DNA from 3 places in the Streptomyces halobius genome. Region 1 is predicted to be linked to each of the others. Evidence: riboswitches for the same ligand, from Rfam matches in the RefSeq annotation. Region 1 holds a riboswitch; each other region holds the start of a gene.
The links. A riboswitch is a leader RNA that binds a small molecule or an ion and turns the genes downstream of it on or off. The one in region 1 is predicted to bind cyclic di-AMP.
Positions count from the first base shown of each region.

Region 1 (6,767 bases):
GACGGCGGCGCGGTGTTCGGCGGCCGGGCCGGCGACGGACCACTATGGAGCGCGGCGCCCGCCGCCGGGCTGTACGGCCGGCGGCGGGCAGCTAGTGGCCGCTGCAGGTGAGAGTCCAGTTCGACACTGGCCCTCCAGCAGGGTGACGCCAGGGCCTGCCCGGCCGGGGCGGACCAGCCGGCCCCTTCCGCGATGACAACACACGTGCCCAGCCCCCGCCTTGCGCGGGCTGCGGTCAACGCTGCAGACCACTGTTCTGCCCGACAAGCTGGTCGCCGGTTCCGCCGCCGCCGGGGCTGCTCAGTTCGGAGAACGTAGCCCGGTCACCATTAACCGGTGGCGCAGACCCAATCTGCGTGAGCGATGCGTGAGCGGACGCCCCCGGAAGAGGCGTCCCCAGATGGATCACGGAGCATGACCGCCTCTGCCTAATCGGTGGAAACCGGGCGACGAAGCAGCAGTCATCACCACCTGTCATGTTCTGCCCAGGTCTTTTAATCCATTGGTTCAGGGTTCGAGCCCCTGATGGCCCACCGTTCTCACCCCGCTGTGCGGGGTCTGACCTGCAGATATGCGCCCTGGCTGGGATGACCGGCCGGGGCGTTTCTGTGTGTGTGGGGCGGGTGGTCGAGGGAGCTCGGGGTTCGGCTGTGGCCCAACTGCTGTGTGGTGGGCAGAGCGTTGGCCCAACCGGCCCAGGACGATTCGCCGCCTGGTCCCGTTCCGGAAAGCCTTGGGAGATGGCCGACGGCGGTGTTCGTACAGATGGGCGGGAGTGGGAAGAGGCCGGTGCGGATGCTTCGAGGCGGCAGGAGCCAGGCGGGTGAGTGGGAGCGGAAGGCGCGGCGTGAACAGATGTCCCCGTTCGCCCGGCGGGTGGCGCGCTGGCTCCCCGCCGTCCTGGTGATCGGCGGCCTCGTCTTCGATCTCCTGACGCCGGCCCGCTACACCGCCGCCCCCTTCTTCTCCGCCGCCCCGCTCGTCGCGGCGCCCCTCTACACGCCGCTCGGCACCGCCGTCACGGCCGTGGCCGCCCTCGCGGGCGAGCTCTGGACCGCCATGTTCCACGGCATGCAGGACTACACCGAGTCGGCCACCGAAACCGTCACCGTCTTCGTCGTCGCCCTGTTGGCGCTCGGCATCAACCGGATCGTACGGATACACGACGCCCAGCTCGCCTCCGTACGGGGCGTTTCGGAGGCCGCTCAGCGGGCCCTGCTGCCCATGCCGCCCGAACGGATCGCCGGTCTCGGGGTCGCCGCGCGCTATGTAGGGGCGCGGGTGGACGCACGGATCGGCGGCGATCTCTACGCGGTGCAGGACACCCCGAACGGCGTACGGATGATCGTCGGCGACGTACGGGGCAAGGGGCTGGGAGCGGTGGAGGCCGCGGTGATCGTCATCGGCGCGTTCCGGGAGGCGGCGGAACAGGAGGCCACGCTGGAGGCGGTCGCCGGCCGGCTGGAGCGGGCGCTGCAGCGCGAGGGGCAACGGCGCGAAGCGCTCGACGAGTACGAGGGGTTCACCACCGCCCTCCTCGCGGAGATCCCCACCAAGGAGCAGTCCGTGCTGCGCGTCCTCAACCGTGGGCATCCACCGCCCCTGCTGCTCGCCCCGGACGGGGGGCTGCGCGAGCTGGCACCCACCTCGCCCGCGCTGCCGCTGGGGCTCACGGAGGTGGCGGGGTGGCCGGACCGGACGGACGAGTCGTTCTTCCCGGCCGGCTCCTTGCTGCTGTTGTTCACGGACGGGGTGACCGAGGCCCGGGACCGGGCCGGCCGGTTCTACGACCCGACGGTGCGGCTGCGCGGCCGCCACTTCCTCGGACCCGACGACCTTCTGGACACGGTGGTCGAGGAGGTCTCACGGCATGCGGGCGGGGCGCCGGCGGACGATATGGCGCTGCTGGCGGTGCAGCGGCCGTTGGGGGCTTAGGGCTGGTTCAGGACCTGTCGGGTGGGGGATGGGCCGGGGGCAGGGGCGGAGAGGCCCTCCGCCGGGCGGTTCCTCTCCTTTTCTCTCCTCTCCCCTCCCCTCGCCCGTTCAGCCCTACGTGCGGGAGCCTCTCGCTCGTTCAGCCCTACGCCCGGGAGGCCCTCGGCCAGACGAGGGCTTGCAGCCAGCGGAGGGCTTCGGGGGCGGCGACCGGGTCGAGGGCGGAGGATTCCCGGTGCCGATCCGCCGCTGTCTGGGCGCTGTTGACGACGTTTCCGACGCTGGCGACCGTGATCCGAGGTCACTGTGCTCACTTTCCGTAATCGTCGCGCACCCCTCCGCATAACAACTGGTGCACAATCGCCGCGAGGCCGTTTGGCGATGCGTGGTCAACTTGCCCGTATTACTGCCGTAATGAACGAAAAGTGCACGCCAGTGCCGGTGCGGAGCACATACGGATTCTCGGGAAGGCTTGGAAAACGACCTCGGTCTCTATTACTGTCCGATAACGCAGCGCGGTCGTCCCAGCCGTCGCAGAGGCGGCACCGCGCGCCAACGCCGAATCCCGCAAGCGCATTTCACGCACGTCCAGCATTTCCAGCAACGCCGGCACTTCACGCAAACGATCCGCCCTCTCCGTATCGAACCGACTCAACCGCATCAACTGCACTGAGCGCACTGAAATGCACTGCACGGCACGCACTTACTGCACGCACTGTGTATGTGCCGCATGCACCGCACGCACTCCATGTGCTCAACCGCAGGTGAATGCACTGAACTGCTCGACGGCACGCATGGATCTGCACGGATTTGCGCTGAACTGCGCCAACGGAACCGGGGAACCACCACCTTGGGGTGAGTCGGACGCCTCCGCCAGAAGGCGCCCGTAGGAGACCTTCCTGCTCCGAACCCGTCAGCTAACCCGGTAGGCGAGAAGGAAGGAAAGGAGTGCGCCCCCGTGGCGTCCAACAGGTCTGCCCCAGAGGCTGCGTCCGCCAACGACCTCTACGAACGAGGTCCGTCCGAGGGGAGCGATCTTCCCGGTCCTTCCGTTGGTGCCGACCATGCTCCGGCCTTCGCTTACGGCGGCGGTGGACAGGACGGTATGCGCGGCGGTGAACCGGACGGCAGCCACGACGCCGACGGCCCGTGGGAGGAGTGGAACCCCACCGAGGAATCCATCCGTCCGGTCCGCGGCAGGCACCGGGTGGCCAAGCAGCGCGGCGGCGGACTCGCCCGCAGCGGTACGGTCCTGGGCGTCGGCGTCATCGCGGCGGTCGGCGCAGGCGGGATGGCCACGGCCGAGGACCGTCCGCCGCTGCCGATCTCGATGCCGGACATCGGCGGTATGGCCGAGGATCTCTCGGACAAGCTGCCGGACGCCAAGTCCTTCCCCGGCATAGGCGGCCTCATATCCGACTCCGGCTCGGACTCGGGTGCCGGCTCGGGTTCTGGTGCAGGCTCCGATGCAGGTTCTGATTCCTCCCTTTCCGCCGCCCCGGCCTCCGGTAACGCCGCCCCTCTCTCTCAGGCCGGCCTGAGCCAGACCGAGGCCGCACAGGGCCGCGACGCGGGCGAGGCGCTGCGCAACCGCATCCTGCAGCAGGCCGACGCGCAGCAGGGCGCCGCCGAGCAGGAGGCACGCGACGCCGCGGAGGCCGCAGCCATCGAGCAGGCGTCGAAGGACGCGGCCGCGCAGCAGCAGGAGGCCGAAAAAGCCGCGGCGGCCAAGAAGGCGGCGGAGTCGGAGGCCAAGCGCAAGGCCGAGGAGGAGGCCCGCCGGAAGGCGGAGGCCGAGCGCCTCGCCAAGCTGGCGCGCAGCTTCACCAGCCCCCTCACCTCGTACACCCTCACCGCCAGCTTCGGCCAGGCCGGCGACCGCTGGGCCGCGGACCACACCGGGCAGGACTTCGCCGCCCCAACCGGCACTCCCGTCAAGGCGGTTCACTCCGGCACCATCACACAGGCCGGATGGGCCGGCTCGTACGGCTACCGCATCGTCCTCACCCTCGACGACGGCACGGAACTCTGGTTCTGCCATCTGTCCTCCATGGTGAAGACCTCCGGCAAGGTCAACACCGGCGACGTCATCGGCCGCGTCGGCGCCACCGGCAATGTCACCGGCCCCCACCTCCACCTGGAGGTCCGCCCGGGTTCCGGCGACCCGATCAACCCGCTGACCTGGCTGCGGGAGCATGGGGTGAGTGCCTGAGGGGTCTGGCGAGGCAGTCCGACGGGCGTGGGCCGAAGGGTGTCGTTAGGGGGAGGGGCTGACGGAGTAGGTCCGGGAGGGGCTGGCGGAGTTGGTCGGGAGGGGCTATCGGGGTCGTCCTGTGAGGCGGTCTGACGGAGTGGATCCCGGGACGGCCTCAAACCATTCCGGAACGACCCAAGAAATCCCCAACACAACCCCCAACACAACCCCCAACACCCCCAGCAACTCCCATCGAACCCAAAACTCCCCAACTCAACCAACCCGGGGAATAACTCCCCCTCCCCCAACGCTGTAACAACGCATGACCGCGACACACAAACCCCTTGGCTCGCTCTCCGTCTCCCCGCTCGCTCTCGGCGGCAATGTCTTCGGCTGGACGGCCGACGAGGCGGAATCCTTCGCCGTACTCGACGCGTACGTGGCCGGCGGCGGCAACTTCATCGACACCGCCGACGTCTACTCGGCCTGGGTCCCCGGCAACAAGGGCGGCGAATCCGAGACCGTCATCGGCAACTGGCTGGCCTCCCGGGGCAATCGCTCCGACGTCGTCATCGCCACGAAGGTCGGCGCCCACCCCGACTACAAGGGTCTCTCCTCCGCCACCATCAAATCCGCGGTCGACGCATCCCTCGCCCGTCTTCGCACCGACTACATCGACCTCTACTACACCCACTACGACGACGAGTCGGTCGAGGTCTCGGAGTTCCTCGGCGCCCTCAGCGACCTCGTACAGGCCGGCAAGGTCCGCGAGATCGCCGCCTCCAACATCTCCGCGCTGCGCCTGGAGGAGTCCCTGGCCTTCTCCGACCGCGAGGGCCTGGCCCGCTACGTCGCCCTCCAGCCGCACTACAACCTGGTCTCCCGTGACACGTACGAAGGCGAACTCGCCGATGTGGCCGCCCGCAACGGCGTGGCCGCGGTGCCGTACTACGCTCTCGCCTCCGGCTTCCTGACCGGCAAGTACCGTCCGGACACGTCCGTCGACAGCGCCCGCTCCGAGAAGGCGGCCCAGTACCTCTCAACGGACCGCGGCGTCCGCGTCCTCCAGGCCCTCGATACGGTCGCCGCGGCCCATCAGGCCGAAGTCGCCACCGTCGCCCTCGCTTGGCTCGCCGCCCAGCCCACCGTCGCGGCCCCCATCGCCAGCGCCCGCACGGTGGCCCAGCTCCCGGCGCTGCTGGCGGTCGCGGACGTCACCCTCACGGAAGCCGAACTGGCCCTCCTGAACGAGGCTTCGGCCTGAGCGAGGCTTCGGCCTGAACGAGGGGCATACGGGAGTGGGGCGGGGCGACGAACACCCCACCCCACTCCACACGCTCCGCATGACACCTCTACTGCCGACGATCGACCGCCAGCCACGACGCCAGCGCAACCCCACCCGCCACCGCAAACACCGAAGGCCAGGCCCCGACCTTCTTCGCCAACGGATGCGACCCGGCAAACGCCGCCACATAAGCCCCGCTCAACGCAGCAGCCGTCGCATTCCCGGCCTTCCGCTGCCACCCCCGCGCCGCCACAGCACCGGCCGCCGCCAAGACCGCACCCCCCAGGGGCCTCTTCTCGGTCCAGCGGGCTACGCCGTAACCACCGACGATCCCGCTTGCGGCCACCATTGCTGTCGAAATTCCGGCCATTGTCATTACCTCCTCATAGCAGTCACTCCCGAGCTTACGTCGCCAGTGCGTGTGGCACTGGCCACCTTCCCTGACAGTTGGTGCGGAGTGCGCGCCGTAAGAAGGGGATGGTTGCCAAGATTCATCTATGACAAAGGCGCAGTCATCAAAGATTCCCGTTCGCTTCGGTGCTCCTTTGGGTGTCGAGGAAGGTGCATGTTCAGGGGTCATGCGGAACTGCACAAGCGGGTATCCATCGTGGGTACGGGCAGGGAATCTCGGGCACTGCCCACGAAGGTGTGGCCTCAATCGTTCTCTCCGGCGGCTACGTCGATGACGTGTACGGCGATAGCAAAATCATCTACGGGCGAGGGCACCCGCGACAGGACACTGGTGCCTCTATGGCGACCAGAGCTGTCCTCACCCGGTAACGCGGGCCTGGTGCTTAATCAAGTTCCTGGCCATCCAGTTCGTGTGGTGCGTGGCCTGAGGATCAGGGGGAAGAAGCGGCGTCGCGCGACTGGGGCTACGAATATCGCGGGTCTTTTTTCGGGTCGCTGACCATGGACGACTGCTGGGAAGGAAGAAGACCTGGTATGCCGGTTCAAGGTCCAGAAGCTGGCTCCGGGTGACGCCAAAGCCGCAACCTCTCTCTTTGGATGATGGTGAAGACACCGCTTTTGAGGAAAAGGTGTGCCGCACCGTTGCGTATGAGCGTCGAATTCGAGACTCAAGCGTTGTGCGCAAAGTGAAGGAGATGTACGACAACGCCTGTCAGATCTGTAACCTTCGCCTTGAGGTGTCGCCTGGATGCGAGGGACACAGGGAGGCGGCCCATATTCAGGCATTGGGCAAGCCGCATGGCGGCCCAGACAGGATAGGGAACGTCCTCTGCCTCTGCCCAACCTGCCATGTGTTGTTCGACCGCGGAGCCCTCCAACTCACCGATGATCTCAAGGTTGTGAACGGGCTGACGCAGCGATTCGAGACGGCCCTGACCGTGG
Region 1 covers NZ_CP086322.1:5,317,092-5,323,858, forward strand. Annotated here, with positions in the region: gene K9S39_RS24175 (PP2C family protein-serine/threonine phosphatase) at 856-1,935, shown strand; cyclic di-AMP (ydaO/yuaA leader) riboswitch at 2,739-2,882, shown strand; gene K9S39_RS24180 (M23 family metallopeptidase) at 2,894-4,147, shown strand; gene K9S39_RS24185 (aldo/keto reductase) at 4,452-5,393, shown strand; gene K9S39_RS24190 (hypothetical protein) at 5,482-5,784, opposite strand; gene K9S39_RS43065 (YDG/SRA domain-containing protein) at 5,976-6,194, shown strand; gene K9S39_RS24195 (HNH endonuclease) at 6,419-6,767, shown strand, end outside.

Region 2 (6,767 bases), 2.5 Mb from region 1:
GTGTGCCTGTGGTACGACGTCGGCTCACGCCATGAAGTCAAGGGTCGTACGGGCCTGGCTCACCTCTTCGAGCACTTGATGTTCCAGGGGTCCGCACAGGTGAAGGGCAACGGCCACTTCGAGCTCGTCCAGGGTGCCGGCGGGTCGCTGAACGGCACCACGAGCTTCGAACGCACCAACTACTTCGAGACCATGCCCGCCCATGAGCTGGAGCTCGCGCTCTGGCTGGAGGCGGACCGGATGGGCTCGCTGCTCACCGCGCTCGACGAGGAGTCCCTGGAAAACCAGCGTGACGTCGTCAAGAACGAGCGCCGCCAGCGCTACGACAACGTCCCGTACGGCACGGCCTTCGAGAAGCTCACGGCCATGGCGTACCCGGAGGGCCACCCGTACCACCACACGCCCATCGGGTCGATGGCCGATCTGGACGCCGCCTCCCTGGAGGACGCGCGGGCCTTCTTCCGTACGTACTACGCGCCCAACAACGCCGTCCTGTCGATCGTCGGTGACATCGACCTGGAGCAAACGCTCACCTGGGTGGAGAAGTACTTCGGCTCCATCCCGTCGCACGACGGCAAGCAGCCGCCGCGGGACGGCACGCTGCCCGACGTCATCGGCGGCGAGCTGCGCGAGATCGTCGAGGAGGAGGTCCCCTCCCGCGCCCTGATGGCGGCCTACCGGCTGCCGCACGACGGCACCCGTGAGGCGGACGCCGCGGACCTCGCCCTCACCGTCCTGGGGGGCGGCGAGTCCTCCCGCCTCTACAACCGCCTGGTACGCCGCGACCGCACCGCCGTCGCGGCCGGTTTCGGTCTGCTGCGGCTGGCCGGGGCGCCCTCGCTGGGCTGGCTCGACGTGAAGACGTCCGGCGGCGTGGAGGTCCCGGACATCGAGCGCGCGGTCGACGAGGAGCTGGCCCGCTTCGCCGCCGAGGGGCCGACCCCGGAGGAGATGGAGCGCGCGCAGGCCCAGTTGGAGCGCGAGTGGCTGGACCGCCTCGCGACGGTCAGCGGCCGCGCCGACGAACTGTGCCGGTTCGCCGTCCTGTTCGGCGACCCGCAGCTCGCGCTGACCGCCGTCCAGCGCGTACTGGAGATCACCCCGCAGGAGGTGCAGGCGGTCGCCAAGGCCCGGCTGCGCCCCGACAACCGAGCGGTGCTCGTCTACGAGCCCACCGAGCCCACCGAACCGACTGAGCCCACCGACACCGCTGCCGAGACCGAGGAAGAGGAGGCGGCCCAGTGAGCGACGCCGTTGCCAGCGCAGGCCCCGTCGAGAGCACTATGGTCTTCCACCCGCAGCCCCGGGGCGGCGCGCCCAAGCCGTGGGCCTTCCCGGCGCCCGAGCGCGGTCAGCTCGCCAACGGGCTGACGCTGCTGACCAGTCACCGTCCCGGCCAGCAGGTCGTCGCCGTCGAGATCAATCTCGTCGCTCCTCTGGAGGCCGAGCCCGAGGGCCTGGACGGCGTGGCCACGATCATGGCGCGTGCCCTGTCCGAGGGCACCGACAAGCACACCGCCGAGGAGTTCGCCGCCGAGCTGGAGCGCTGTGGCGCCACCCTGGACGCGCACGCCGACCATCCCGGAGTACGGGTCTCCCTCGAAGTCCCGGCCTCCCGGCTGCCGCGCGCGCTCGGCCTGCTCGCCGACGCCCTGCGGGCCCCCGCCTTCCCGGAGAGCGAGGTCGAGCGGCTCGTACGCAACCGGCTCGACGAGATCCCGCACGAGCTCGCCAACCCGGCCCGGCGCGCCGCGATGGCCCTGTCCAAGGAGCTGTTCCCGGCCGCCTCCCGGATTTCGCGGCCCCGTCAGGGCACCGAGGAGACCGTCGCGCGGATCGACGCGGCGGCCGTCCGCGCCTTCTACGACGCCCATGTACGGCCCGCCACGGCCACCGCCGTCATCGTCGGTGACTTCGCCGGCGTCGACCTGGACGCGGCGCTCACCGACACCCTGGGCGCCTGGACCGGTTCCACCGCCGAGCCGCTGAAGGCGTCGCCGATCACCGCCGACGACACCGGCCGCGTGGTGATCGTGGACCGTCCCGGGGCCGTCCAGACGCAGCTGCTCATCGGCCGTATCGGCGCCGACCGGCACGACCGTGTCTGGCCCGCGCAGGTCCTCGGCACGTACTGCCTGGGCGGCACCCTCACCTCCCGGCTGGACCGGGTGCTGCGCGAGGAGAAGGGCTACACCTACGGGGTGCGCGCTTTCGGCCAGGTGCTGCGGTCCGACGCGGCCGGCGGCGGTGCCGCGATGCTGGCCATCAGCGGCTCGGTGGACACCGGCTCCACGGGGCCGGCGCTGCAGGACCTGTGGCAGGTGCTGCGCACCCTGGCGGACGAGGGCCTCACGGACGCCGAGCGGGATGTCGCCGTGCAGAACCTCGTCGGGGTCGCGCCGCTGAAGTACGAGACCGCCGCGGCCGTCGCGGGGACCCTTGCCGACCAGGTGGAGCAGCATCTTCCCGACGACTTCCAGGCGCAGCTGTACCTCCGGCTGGCGGAGACGGGCACCGTCGAGGCGACGGCGGCGGCGGTGAACGCGTTCCCCGTGGACCGCCTGGTGACGGTGCTGGTGGGCGACGCGGCGCAGATCGCCGGGCCCGCCCGGGAGCTGGGCATCGGCGAGGTGACGGTCGTCAGCGGCTGATCCGCCGTGGTGGCACGGACCTGACCGGGAAGCCGGCAGGAGACCGGCGGGAAGGGGCAGGGGACCGGCCGGGACGTGCAGGAGAGCGGCAGGGCAGCGATCCGGCGGAGCCGGTGACCACTGGTCATATCGCGACAAATGAGATCCCGTGGCGTGCACGCGCCACGGGATCTCCCGTATGTCCGGATTATTGCGGCCGGTTGCTTCGTGACCGTGTGGCGTATGGCACAAAGGTGCGGTTCTGTTTGCCGATTGAAAGTTGTCCCGTTTAGCGTCGGTCCGGCTGTTCGCCAGCAGTACGCCGCAACCGCGGCACCGGACAGTCATCGCCGAGTCCCCGTACGGCGCGAGCCAGGGGAGCCGGGGACCCACATATCCCCTGGGGTGAATCGGACCTCTCTCCGGAGGAGTCCGTAGGAGACCTTCCTGCTCCGAACCCGTCAGCTAACCCGGTAGGCGAGAAGGAAGGAAAGGACAAGCCACCAGATGGCATTCATCCGTGCCACCGGGAAACACCGTCGTCCGAGCCGCTCCGCTCGGACGACCCGCAACATCGCCGGCATAGCCACCCTCGCGGCCACCGGTGTCGTCGGCTCCATGGCCTCCCCGGCGCTGGCCGCGACCGACGAGGCGACCACCGACACCGGTCTGACCCGGGCCGTCGTGCTCGGCGGCGAACTCGCCGACCGCCTGGAGGCCCAGGCCGATGCCCAGGAGGCGGCCGCCGAGGCCGCCGCCGCGCGGGCGAAGGCCGAGGCCGAGGCCAAGAAGCGGGCCGAAGAGGCCAAGCGCCGCGCCGAGGAGGCCAAGAAGAAGGCCGAGGCGAAGGCCGAGGCGGAGCGCGCCGCCAAGGAACGCGCGGCCCGTGAGGCGGAGCGCAAGCGCCTCAACGCCTATGTCGCGCCCATCGCCGGCTCCTACGTGTCCACCGGGTACAAGGCGTCCGGCGGGCTGTGGTCCTCCGGCAGCCACAGCGGCATCGACTTCCACGCCGCCTCCGGCACGTCGGTGCGCGCCGTCGCCGCGGGCACGGTCGTCGAGGCCGGCTGGGGCGGCGCGTACGGCAACAACATCGTGATCAAGATGAACGACGGTACGTACACCCAGTACGGCCACCTGTCGTCCCTCGGCGTCTCGGCCGGCCAGACCGTCACCCCGGGCCAGCAGATAGGCCTCTCCGGCAGCACCGGCAACAGCACGGGGCCGCACCTGCACTTCGAGGCCCGCACCGGCCCGGACTACGGCTCGGACATCGACCCGGTCGCCTACCTGCGTTCGCACGGCGTCAGCGTCTGACGTCCCGCCCCCGTCGCAGCGTCCTTGAGAGCCCCGGCCCCGGCCGGGGCTCCGGCGTATCCGACCGCGCTCGGTGCCGACTGCGCGCCGATGGCCAAATTATGTCCATGAATACTCGGAGTCCGTCGGAAAAGCCGCCCCAGTCGAATAGAGTCGCGGAAAAGTCGCCGATCGGCGGCTAGGGTGAGGAAAATGTCGCCGTTCGGCGATGTTTCCACGGGATTACGGCGGAGGCACGGACGATGCGAGGTCATATTTCCGCGCATGCGGTGTGCACGGCGATTCGCGATGATATTGTCTCCGGTGTGCTCGCGCCGGGGAGCCGGCTGATCGAGGACATCCTGGCAGCGCGTTACGGCGTCTCCCGGGTCCCGGTGCGCGAGGCGCTGCGCACGCTGCAGTCCGAGGGCTTCGTCACCACCCGTCATCACGCGGGCGCCTGTGTCGCCGAGCCCACCGAGCAGGAGGCGGCCGACCTCCTGGACATACGGGCCCTGTTGGAGCCGCTGGGCGCCGCCCGCGCCGCGGCCCGCCGCAGCCCGGCGCACCTCAAGGTGCTGCGCGGCCTGGTGCGGCTGGGCCGCGAACGGGCGCGCCACGGCCACCCCGCGGATCTGCGCCAACTGGACGGCTGGTTCCACGAAACGCTGGCCCAGGCGGCCGGCAGCGCCAGCCTGACGGCGCTGCTGACCCAGCTGCGTCGGAAGATCGAGTGGATGTACACCGTGGAACCGCCGGCCCGGGTGGCCGAGTCATGGGACGAACACGGCGCGGTGCTGGACGCGGTGGCCCGGAGGGACGCCGAACGGGCCCGCGCCCTGATGACCGCTCATATCGAACGCTCCCTCCTGGTGCACCGGTTGCGGCGTCCCGGCGCTGCCGAGGTGAGCGGTTCGAAACCGCCCGTCAACACGGCGCGCGTCCGCCATTAACAAACGCCCCGTATACAAAGGGGTGCGGAATGGTGTTCGGGTGGCGCGTAATGGCGTCTGCCGTTGCTGAGATGCCGTTCCTGTTATTCGGCACGCCCTCATTCTTTCGGCTCGTTGTTTTCGTAGTGCCGGGGGCGGGAATTATCCGGTGCCCGGATATTCGGTGTGCGGGTACCCGTAATTGGTGTGCTCGTGCCCCGATAATTCCGGCGCCGGTGAGAAATTCGCGGCGCTGGTGTGCGTTCATCCGGCATGACTTCCCCGGCACGGCTTCCCCGGCAGGGTGGCATCGGGCGCGCGCAGCGGCCCCGCCGCGACGGCCGTTTCCGGTCGCCGCGGCGGGGCCGCCGACGTGGGATTCCTGACGGACTCAGACGGTCTCGGGGAGCTCCTCAAGACCGTCGGCGACAAGCTTCGCCAGACGGTCGAGCGCCGCTTCGGCCCCGTCGGCGTCGGAGGCCAGCACGATCTCCTCGCCGCCCTGGGCGCCGAGGCCCAGGACCGCCAGCATGGAAGCCGCGTTGACCGGGTTGCCATCGGCCTTGGCGATCGTCATGGGGACGCCGGCCGCGGTGGCCGCACGGACGAAGATCGAGGCGGGGCGGGCGTGCAGACCCTCGTTCCAACCGACATTGACGCGGCGCTCAGCCATGGTGTTGCCCTTCAGTCGCGACTGTTGTCTAGACCAGTCTCTCACGCTGCCGAGAGTGCTCCGGAGGCCCGGTGCCCAGTGCCTGGCCTGCCCCGAGCGTACGCATGCCGAGCCGTTGTCAGTGCCCGGCCGTACTCTGTCCGCATGCAGAAGCCGCCTGACCACGCGTACCCGACCCACTGGGAAGCCGACGTGGTGCTGCGCGACGGCGGCACGGCCCGCATCCGCCCCATCACCCCCGACGACGCCGAGCGACTGGTCTCCTTCTACGAGCAGGTCTCGGACGAGTCGAAGTACTACCGCTTCTTCGCGCCCTACCCGCGGCTCTCCGACCGCGACGTGCACCGCTTCACCCACCACGACTACGTCGGCCGTGTCGGCCTCGCCGCCACCGTGGGCGGCGAGTTCATCGCCACCGTCCGCTACGACCGGATCAACGACCAGGGGCTGCCCGCCAAGAGCCCCGAGGACGACCAGGCCGAGGTCGCCTTCCTGGTCCAGGACGCACACCAGGGCCGCGGCGTCGCCTCCGCTCTCCTGGAGCACATCGCCGCGGTCGCCCGGGAGCGCGGCATCCGCCGCTTCGCCGCCGAGGTGCTGCCCGCCAACTCCAAGATGATCAAGGTGTTCACGGACGCCGGCTACACCCACCAGCGCACTTTCGAGGACGGCGTGGTCCGGCTGGAATTCGACCTCGAACCGACCGAGCAGTCCATGGCCGTGATGCGCGGCCGCGAGCAGCGCGCCGAGGCCCGCTCCGTCCAGCGGCTGCTCGCCCCGGGCTCGGTCGCCGTCATCGGAACGGGCCGCGCCCCCGGCGGCATCGGCCGCACCACTCTGCGCAACATCCTCGACTCCGGCTTCACGGGCCGTACCTACGCCGTCAACCACGCCTTCCCCCAGGGCGTGGAGCGGCTGGAGCCCGAAGGCGTGCCGGCCGTCCGCTCGCTCCGGGAGATCCCCGGCCCGGTCGACCTCGCGGTCATCGCCGTCCCCGCCGAGCGTGTGCCCGATGTGGTCCGTGACTGCGGCGAACACGGCGTCCAGGGGGTGCTGATCCTCTCCTCCGGTTACGCGGAATCGGGCCGCGAAGGACGCGAGCGGCAGCGTGCCCTGCTCCGCCAGGCCCGCTCGTACGGTATGCGGCTCATCGGGCCCAACGCCTTCGGCCTGATCAACACCGCCCCGGCCGTCCGGCTGAACGCCTCGCTGGCCCCCCAGATGCCCGGCGCCGGC
Region 2 covers NZ_CP086322.1:2,838,434-2,845,200, reverse strand. Annotated here, with positions in the region: gene K9S39_RS13080 (M16 family metallopeptidase) at 1-1,245, shown strand, start outside; gene K9S39_RS13075 (M16 family metallopeptidase) at 1,284-2,651, shown strand; cyclic di-AMP (ydaO/yuaA leader) riboswitch at 2,969-3,125, shown strand; gene K9S39_RS13070 (M23 family metallopeptidase) at 3,138-3,947, shown strand; gene K9S39_RS13065 (GntR family transcriptional regulator) at 4,190-4,879, shown strand; gene K9S39_RS13060 (HPr family phosphocarrier protein) at 5,250-5,531, opposite strand; gene K9S39_RS13055 (bifunctional acetate--CoA ligase family protein/GNAT family N-acetyltransferase) at 5,676-6,767, shown strand, end outside.
Region 2: another riboswitch for cyclic di-AMP. It lies ahead of K9S39_RS13070 (M23 family metallopeptidase); the one in region 1 lies ahead of K9S39_RS24180 (M23 family metallopeptidase).

Region 3 (6,767 bases), 320 kb from region 1:
CATTCCAACCAGCATCCGCCGTCGGTGCGCACCAGCCGGCCGGGGGCGTCCACCCGGTAGTCGCCGATCACGTCGGCGACTGACTCCGGGCGGGTCAGGGTCTCGCCGTCCACATCGACCCGCACGATGTCGCAGACCGGTCCGGGCAGGTACACCTCGCACAGCTCACCGCACGAACAGTCCGCCCGGGAGCCGCAGACCGAGGCATTGCGCCACTGGCCGTCGATGCCGATGTACGGAATCCAGGGGCCGATACCGCCCCACCGCCCCGCACCGTCAGCGGGTAGGCGTCCAGGCAGACACGGCCGCACGGCCGCACCGTGACCGGGCGTTTGCGATCAGCGGGCATGGCATGCCGGGGAACCTCCAACCCTCCTGGAGGCCCGGCCCAAAACCAGCGACGCTGTCACCAGCAAAGCTGGAACGCAATGTGAGTTACGGGTGGTGTCCGCGTTGTTGGTAGTGGCTGTCGCGTTATGCACTGGTGTGGTCCGGTAGGTCGGTGTAGGAGAGCAAGCGCAGGACAGATGGGAAGGCGCTCTCCCGACCTGCTTCCGTTTTTGGCGCAATCACCCGGTTCACGCCAAGCCACATGGTTCCTACGGTCATCTGGCCACACTGCCCCTCGCTGAGCATCTCTCTGTGCTCATCTGCTGAGACCGTCCCCACGGGCGTCGGGCGGACAACACACCACACGGGAGTTTCCTTCCATGGCCATTGGCAGACGCACCGCAGTTCTCGCCTCCGCAACCATCCTGCTCGGCTCAGCCGCCGCCGTCCCCGCCACGGCTGCCGCCACACCAGCTGCCTCCAACACCGTCGCAGTGACCACCGAGTCCGGCGCCCGGATCCAGGTCTCGTGTCCGAGCGGGGACGTGTGCTTCTGGAACAAGAGCTGGCAGCGCTGCAACTGGAACGTGGCCGATCCCAACTGGTCCGGAGGTAACATCCGCTGTTCCTGGGCCAAGACCAGGAACGTCCACTACGTATGGAACCGGGGCACGTCGTCTCGCTACACCGGGGTCGTGTACTACCTGAAGACGAACTACCGCAACCGGGTCGGCTGCACCCGCCAGGGGAAGAGCGGCTATCTACAGGGCACGTACAAAGTGGACTCCCACAAGTGGACCAGCGGACGCTGCGGATAACCCCCAAGGACCATCACCGCTTTCTGGGCCGTAGTCCCGGGCGCGGCGGGCACTTGACGAAGTGCAGTACCTGGTGCAGTACCTGGTGCCGTATCAGGCCACGTTCGCCTCGTAGTTGGGGAAAAATGTGGTTCACGCCGTGGGTCTGTCGGCGTCTGTCGGAAGCGGCGGATGCTGAGCATCGGAACGATCGTGATGGGGCCGCTGATGTACGGCGTGCGGCGGAGTTCTGTAGTCGGGCCCCGGGCTACGTCCCTCGCGATGGTGAGGTGAGGGACGACGGGGCGGTACCGGTGCCGACCGACGGCGCCGGTGCCGCACTGGCCCTCGACCTGAGTACGACACCGGTGCAGGAACACCCGAGAATCCACCTCGACTCTATGCCTGCGATGCCGCCGATCAGGAAGCCGAAGTGGCGCGACTGTTTTCCCTGGGCGCTGAACACATCGACCGGGACTTTTATCCGGAGGACGCCGACGTCGTCGTGCTCGCCGATCCCGAGGGCAACCGCTTCTGCGTCATCGACACCAGTCACGGCTGACGGACACGGGGCCCGGATGGCGGAACGCGTGCAGGTGCGGGAGATCGACGAGGATGAGGGGCGGCGGCTGCGGATCATCCGCCGCGGCACCGGGGTCGGTGGTGACCTGCCGGCGGGCCCGGATGGTGCTGCTGTCCGCGCAGGGGATGGCAGTGGCGAAGATCGCCGAGGTGACGTTCACCAGCGCGGACCGGGTCCGGGATGTGATCCACCACTTCAGTGCCGACGGCGAGGACACCCGAGGACAGCGAGCCTCACGTCGTCCCGCATCGAGGCCCAGTTCACCGCCCTGCGCTACGTCACCCTCGACGGAACCGACCACGCCAGCCACAAGGAACAGGGCAGCATGATCCGCCGCTACATCATCTGGCGAAACCACCACGCCGACGACCAACGCCTACGAGCCGTGGTCGACAGGGCCAACGCCGCCTGATCCGGCGCTATACGCCGGTGGTCCCGTCGATGCGTTCCCGGAGCAGGTCGGCGTGGCCGTTGTGGCGGGCGTACTCCTCGATCATGTGGACGTAGATCCAGCGGAGGCTGACGGCTTGCTCCATGAAGCGACCGGTGTCGGCCAGAGCACGGTCGGCGCAGCGCTCGCGGGCGCGGGTGACCTCCGCGCGCCAGGTGGCGAGGGCGTCGCGCAAGGTGGCGCCCTCGGCCAGTTCGAAGCCGCCGTCGGGGCCACGGGGGTCGGCCTGCGGGTCGTAGATGGGCGGGGCCTGTTCTCCGGCGAACACTCGGCGGAACCAGTTCCGCTCCACCTCCGCCATGTGCTGGACGAGGCCGGTCAGCGTGCAGCCGGATGGTGGCACGGACGCGTCGGCGGCCTGCTCGTCGTCCAGGCCTTCGCACTTCATGGCGAGGGTGGCGCGGTGAAAGTCAAGCCAGCTTTCGAGCGTGGTGCGCTCGTCGGCGTTCAGGGGCGGCATAGGGCGTTCGACGGTGCTCACCGGTCGATTATCGCCGGCGACCAAACCCGTCGACAGGCAGGGACGCACCGCAGGGCGAACGTTGCCTGATGCGGCATTAGGTTGGGACGCTGCAACCAGGGGCGAACTGTCCCCCGGTTACAGCGCCCGGCGTCGGCGGGATCGTTCGATGCGAACGCGCTCGTAGCCTCCGTCGACCGGCGAGGGCGGGGTCTGGATGCTCCCCTTGGTGAACTCTTGGTCAGGGGGCGGTGACGGCACCCCTGTGTCCGAGAGCAGGACATAACGGTTCTACGAGGGGACGGGCACCTCAGGTGATGCCAGGCGGAATTCAGATGGTGACGCCGTGCGCCCGGAGGTAGGCGAGGGGGTCAACGTCCGAGCCGTAGCCGGGGCCGGTGCGGATCTCGAAGTGCAGGTGCGGGCCGAAGGCGTTGCCCGTCGAGCCGGAGTAGCCGATCTGCTGGCCACCGGAGACCGACTGGCCGGCCCGGACGCTCATGTTCGACAGGTGCGCGTACTGGCTGTACTTGCCGTCGTGGTGGCGGATGACGACCTGGTTGCCGTAGGCGCCACCCCAACCGGCGGAAACGACCTCGCCCGCACCGATGGCCTTCACGGCGGTGCCGGAGGAAACGGGGAAGTCGACGCCCGTGTGGTAACCGCTGGACCAGGCGCTGCCGGGCTTGTGGTAGGGGGTGCCGATGGCCGAGTGAACCGGGGCGGTGTACCCGGAGGACGACTGCTGAGCCTTCTTCTCCGGGGCCGGCGCGGGCTTCGGGGCGGCCGTGGCATGCTTCGGGGCCTTCCGCTCCGGCGCGGGAGCCGCATCCCCGTGGAGGGAGAGTTCCAGACCCGGGTGGATCAGGTTCGGGTTCTGGCCGACGGCCTCACGGTTGTCGTCGTAGACCGTCTCCCAGCCACCCTCGACGTCATGGTCATGGGCGATCTTGTACAGGGTGTCGCCGGAGGCGACCGTGTACGAGTCGGGCTTGCGGTGCTTGCCGCTGCCCGCAGCAGGCTTGCGCTCGGCCTTGCGCTCGGCCTTGGGAGCGGCCTTGCGCTCGGCCTTGGGAGCGGCCTTGGCCGGAGCAGACTCCTTCTGGTCGTCCGGAGAGATGTCGGGCGCGCCGCCGCCACGGGTCAGACCGGCCTTGGGCCCGCACACCGGCCAGGCGCCGGGGCCCTGGACCTTGAGCACCTTCTCCGCGGTGGTGATCTGCTGGTCCTTGGAGGCGAGGTCGGCCCGAGGGGCGTGCTCCCCGCCGCCGAACTCCTGCCACGTGCTCTGGGTGAACTGCAGACCACCGTAGAAGCCATTGCCGGTGTTGATTGTCCAGTCACCGCTGCTCTCGCACTCGGCGACCTTGTCCCAGGTATCGACGGAAGCGGCGTGCGCCGCGCCGGCCCCGATCAGGGGGAGGGCTATGCCGGCACCGCCGGCGGTGATGGTGAGGTAGGCGCGCGAAATGCGGTTGGGCTTGTATCGGCGATGACGCCCACGTGCAGACATAGAAATCTTCCTCTCCTACGCCTGCGAGGTGAGCTGTCGGGTTCGGACAGGAGTTGCCCGGCCGCGCGTGGGAAGCAGCGTGGAGCGCTGCGGCGCGTCTTCACCCCAAGCCGGACCGTACGGGTGGGCACAGCCCGGCGCCTTACCTGGTTCCCCCGCTCCTGCCGTGATGTCGTTGTTTTCCCCCACCGGCGGCAGGATTCGGCGCTCCGGTGTTGGATTCCCGCGTCATTGGATTCTGCGGAGGGCCAAAAGTAAACACATCGATTTCACCGGGACAAGATGCCTGCAATACAACGAAGATCGATTGGATGCATTCATTCGGACATGGCGTCACACTGCGCTGCGGATCTTTGCCACAGAGCGATACGAGATCTTGCAGATCGATACCCAAGAAGGGAAAAGAACAACGGAGTTGACGGGAAGCGGACATCCCGGACGCGCGACGCCGACAGGGCCCCGATCCTCATTGTGAAGTGCATCACTGAGGCCGATATGCCCGATTCAGTAATTGAGTCCCATTTGCCACTGCGGGCGCGATAAGGGCTCTTTAATCTGACATGACTGGCCATCAGTCGGGAACACCAGCCAGTCGGGAACATCAGCGGTTCGGCGCCACCACTCCGCAGCCCGGCCGCGAAGTCCGCTGCCGAATGTCACGGTCGCGGTACGGAAGGTGGTGCCCGCCCCCGTCGGTGCGGAGCCCGCACTCTCGCCCGGGCTCGACGTGGCGTCGACCGCCTCGCCCTGGCGCCTTCTCGCGAGGCCCGCCGGGAGGCGCACATAGACATGGCCCCCGTAGCGCCCGGGGCACCCAGGGCCCGGGAGGACGCCAGGCTCCTGGAAGGTCGTTTCACAGGAGGCGTGACGCGCACGATGATCCTGTGCATGAACCTTGGAGTGCTGCGGCCAGGCTTCGAGGAATACCAGAACACGAGGAATACCAGAACACCGGGAAGCCGGACACGGTACGGCGGTGTCCCGGAGAGCCGGGCACGCTGCTGAAGCCCGAGTGGCAGCGCACCGGCATCCGCGTACACCTGAATGAGGAAGTCCCCACGCTTAGTCGCAGGACCGGCCGTGGCACGCCGAAGCCCTTGGAGGGGTTTCGTCGCGCGTCGCGTCGGGCGGCGGCCTGCTGCTTGAACTCATCAATATCGGTTGTAGACGGGGGCGGCTGGTGTCATTCAGTGGGCTAGGGCATCCGGAGGCGGAATTCGGCATCTTCCGACCGAGAGCGGCTTTCGTGCTCCTGCCCCCACAACCGACCGAAGGGAAAGCGGCAATGGGAAGACATCGCAAGCCGTCAGATTCGCGAACCGGCGTGCGGGGTGGGCATGGGCGTGGCCACTGCGGCCCTCGGACTCACCGGGGTCGGGTTCACCGCCACCACTGTGCAGGAGGCATCGGAACCCACGTTGGAAACCGCGAGGTTCAACCAGGTGATGAACTCCTCTTGGAGGACTTCGAGAAGCTGGACAGCCCAGACGCGGTAGCCATGAAGAACGACCCCAACGCAGTGGAGCGCGGTACAGACAAGTCCGGTAATCCCACGCTGGTTGACAAAGACCTCCCGTATACGCTTGGACTCCGACGGGGGTTCCATACCGGCGACCTGGGGCAAGGTGCCGAGCGACGCGGAGGACGTGCACCTGGCCTTCCGGCTCCCCCGCCGGGTCCAGCCGGTGCCGCCGGTCATCATCGCCGACCACTTCTGGGTCGCCGAGGTGAAAGGCCGCTACAAGCACGTCTCCGCGTTCGCGGGCGGCTCTCCCCGACACCTGAGGGCGCGCGGGATCTGAGCCCACCGCGCCGGACCGCTTCCACCCCACACCGCCCTTCCCAGTACAGCAGAGGAACAGCAACCCCATGAAGACCAAGCAGCACTCCCTTCGTACCGCAGGCGGAGCGCAGCAGGCCGCGCTGTGCGCGGTCGCCGCCACGGCACTGCTGACCAGCGCCTGCTCGGCGACGCCCATCAAGAGAGGCGAGCAGTCGTACGAGGTCAAGGAGAAGGCCACCTCGCTGCGCGTGGACGACCACGCGGGAGCCATCGAAGTCATTCCCGGCACGGGGGACGTCATCAAGGTGACCGAGAAGTACGAGTACAGCGACGACCAGCCGCCGACCGAGCACTCGGTCAAGGGCGGTGAGCTGCTGCTGAAGAACCCGGGGTGCGGCGCCGGCGCCGACAAGTGCGTGGTGAAGTACCGCGTCGAGGTGCCCGCGGCCACTGCCACCCACCTGACGCTCGGGGGCGGCGAGATCACCGTCCGCGGCCTCTCCGGCGCCACCTACGCCAAGTCCGACGGCGGATCGGTGCGGATAACGGACTCCACCGCCAGGACGGTGACCGCCCGCGTCGGCGGCGGCGACGTCACCGTCGCCCTCACGGCGGCGCCCGACAAGGTGGAGGCGGACACGGGCGGCGGTAACACCACAGTCCGGCTGCCCAAGGGCTCGTACGACGTGAATGCCGAGACCGGCGGCGGCAACCGCAAGGTGAGCGTGCAGAACGACTCCGCGTCCCCCCACAAGATCAAGGCCAGCAGCGGCGGCGGCAACGTCAGCGTGCTGCCCGCCGACTGACGTCCCCGCACCCCGGCGGGGAGGCCGGCCGCCACCCCCGCACT
Region 3 covers NZ_CP086322.1:5,636,397-5,643,163, reverse strand. Annotated here, with positions in the region: gene K9S39_RS25665 (hypothetical protein) at 711-1,148, shown strand; partial or broken gene K9S39_RS43085 (VOC family protein) at 1,320-1,689, shown strand; partial or broken gene K9S39_RS43080 (hypothetical protein) at 1,743-1,865, shown strand; partial or broken gene K9S39_RS43075 (IS630 family transposase) at 1,955-2,122, shown strand; gene K9S39_RS25650 (DinB family protein) at 2,130-2,642, opposite strand; gene K9S39_RS25645 (transglycosylase family protein) at 2,953-4,134, opposite strand; cyclic di-AMP (ydaO/yuaA leader) riboswitch at 4,138-4,351, opposite strand; gene K9S39_RS25640 (hypothetical protein) at 5,718-5,936, shown strand; gene K9S39_RS25635 (DUF4097 family beta strand repeat-containing protein) at 6,004-6,723, shown strand.
Region 3: another riboswitch for cyclic di-AMP. It lies ahead of K9S39_RS25645 (transglycosylase family protein); the one in region 1 lies ahead of K9S39_RS24180 (M23 family metallopeptidase).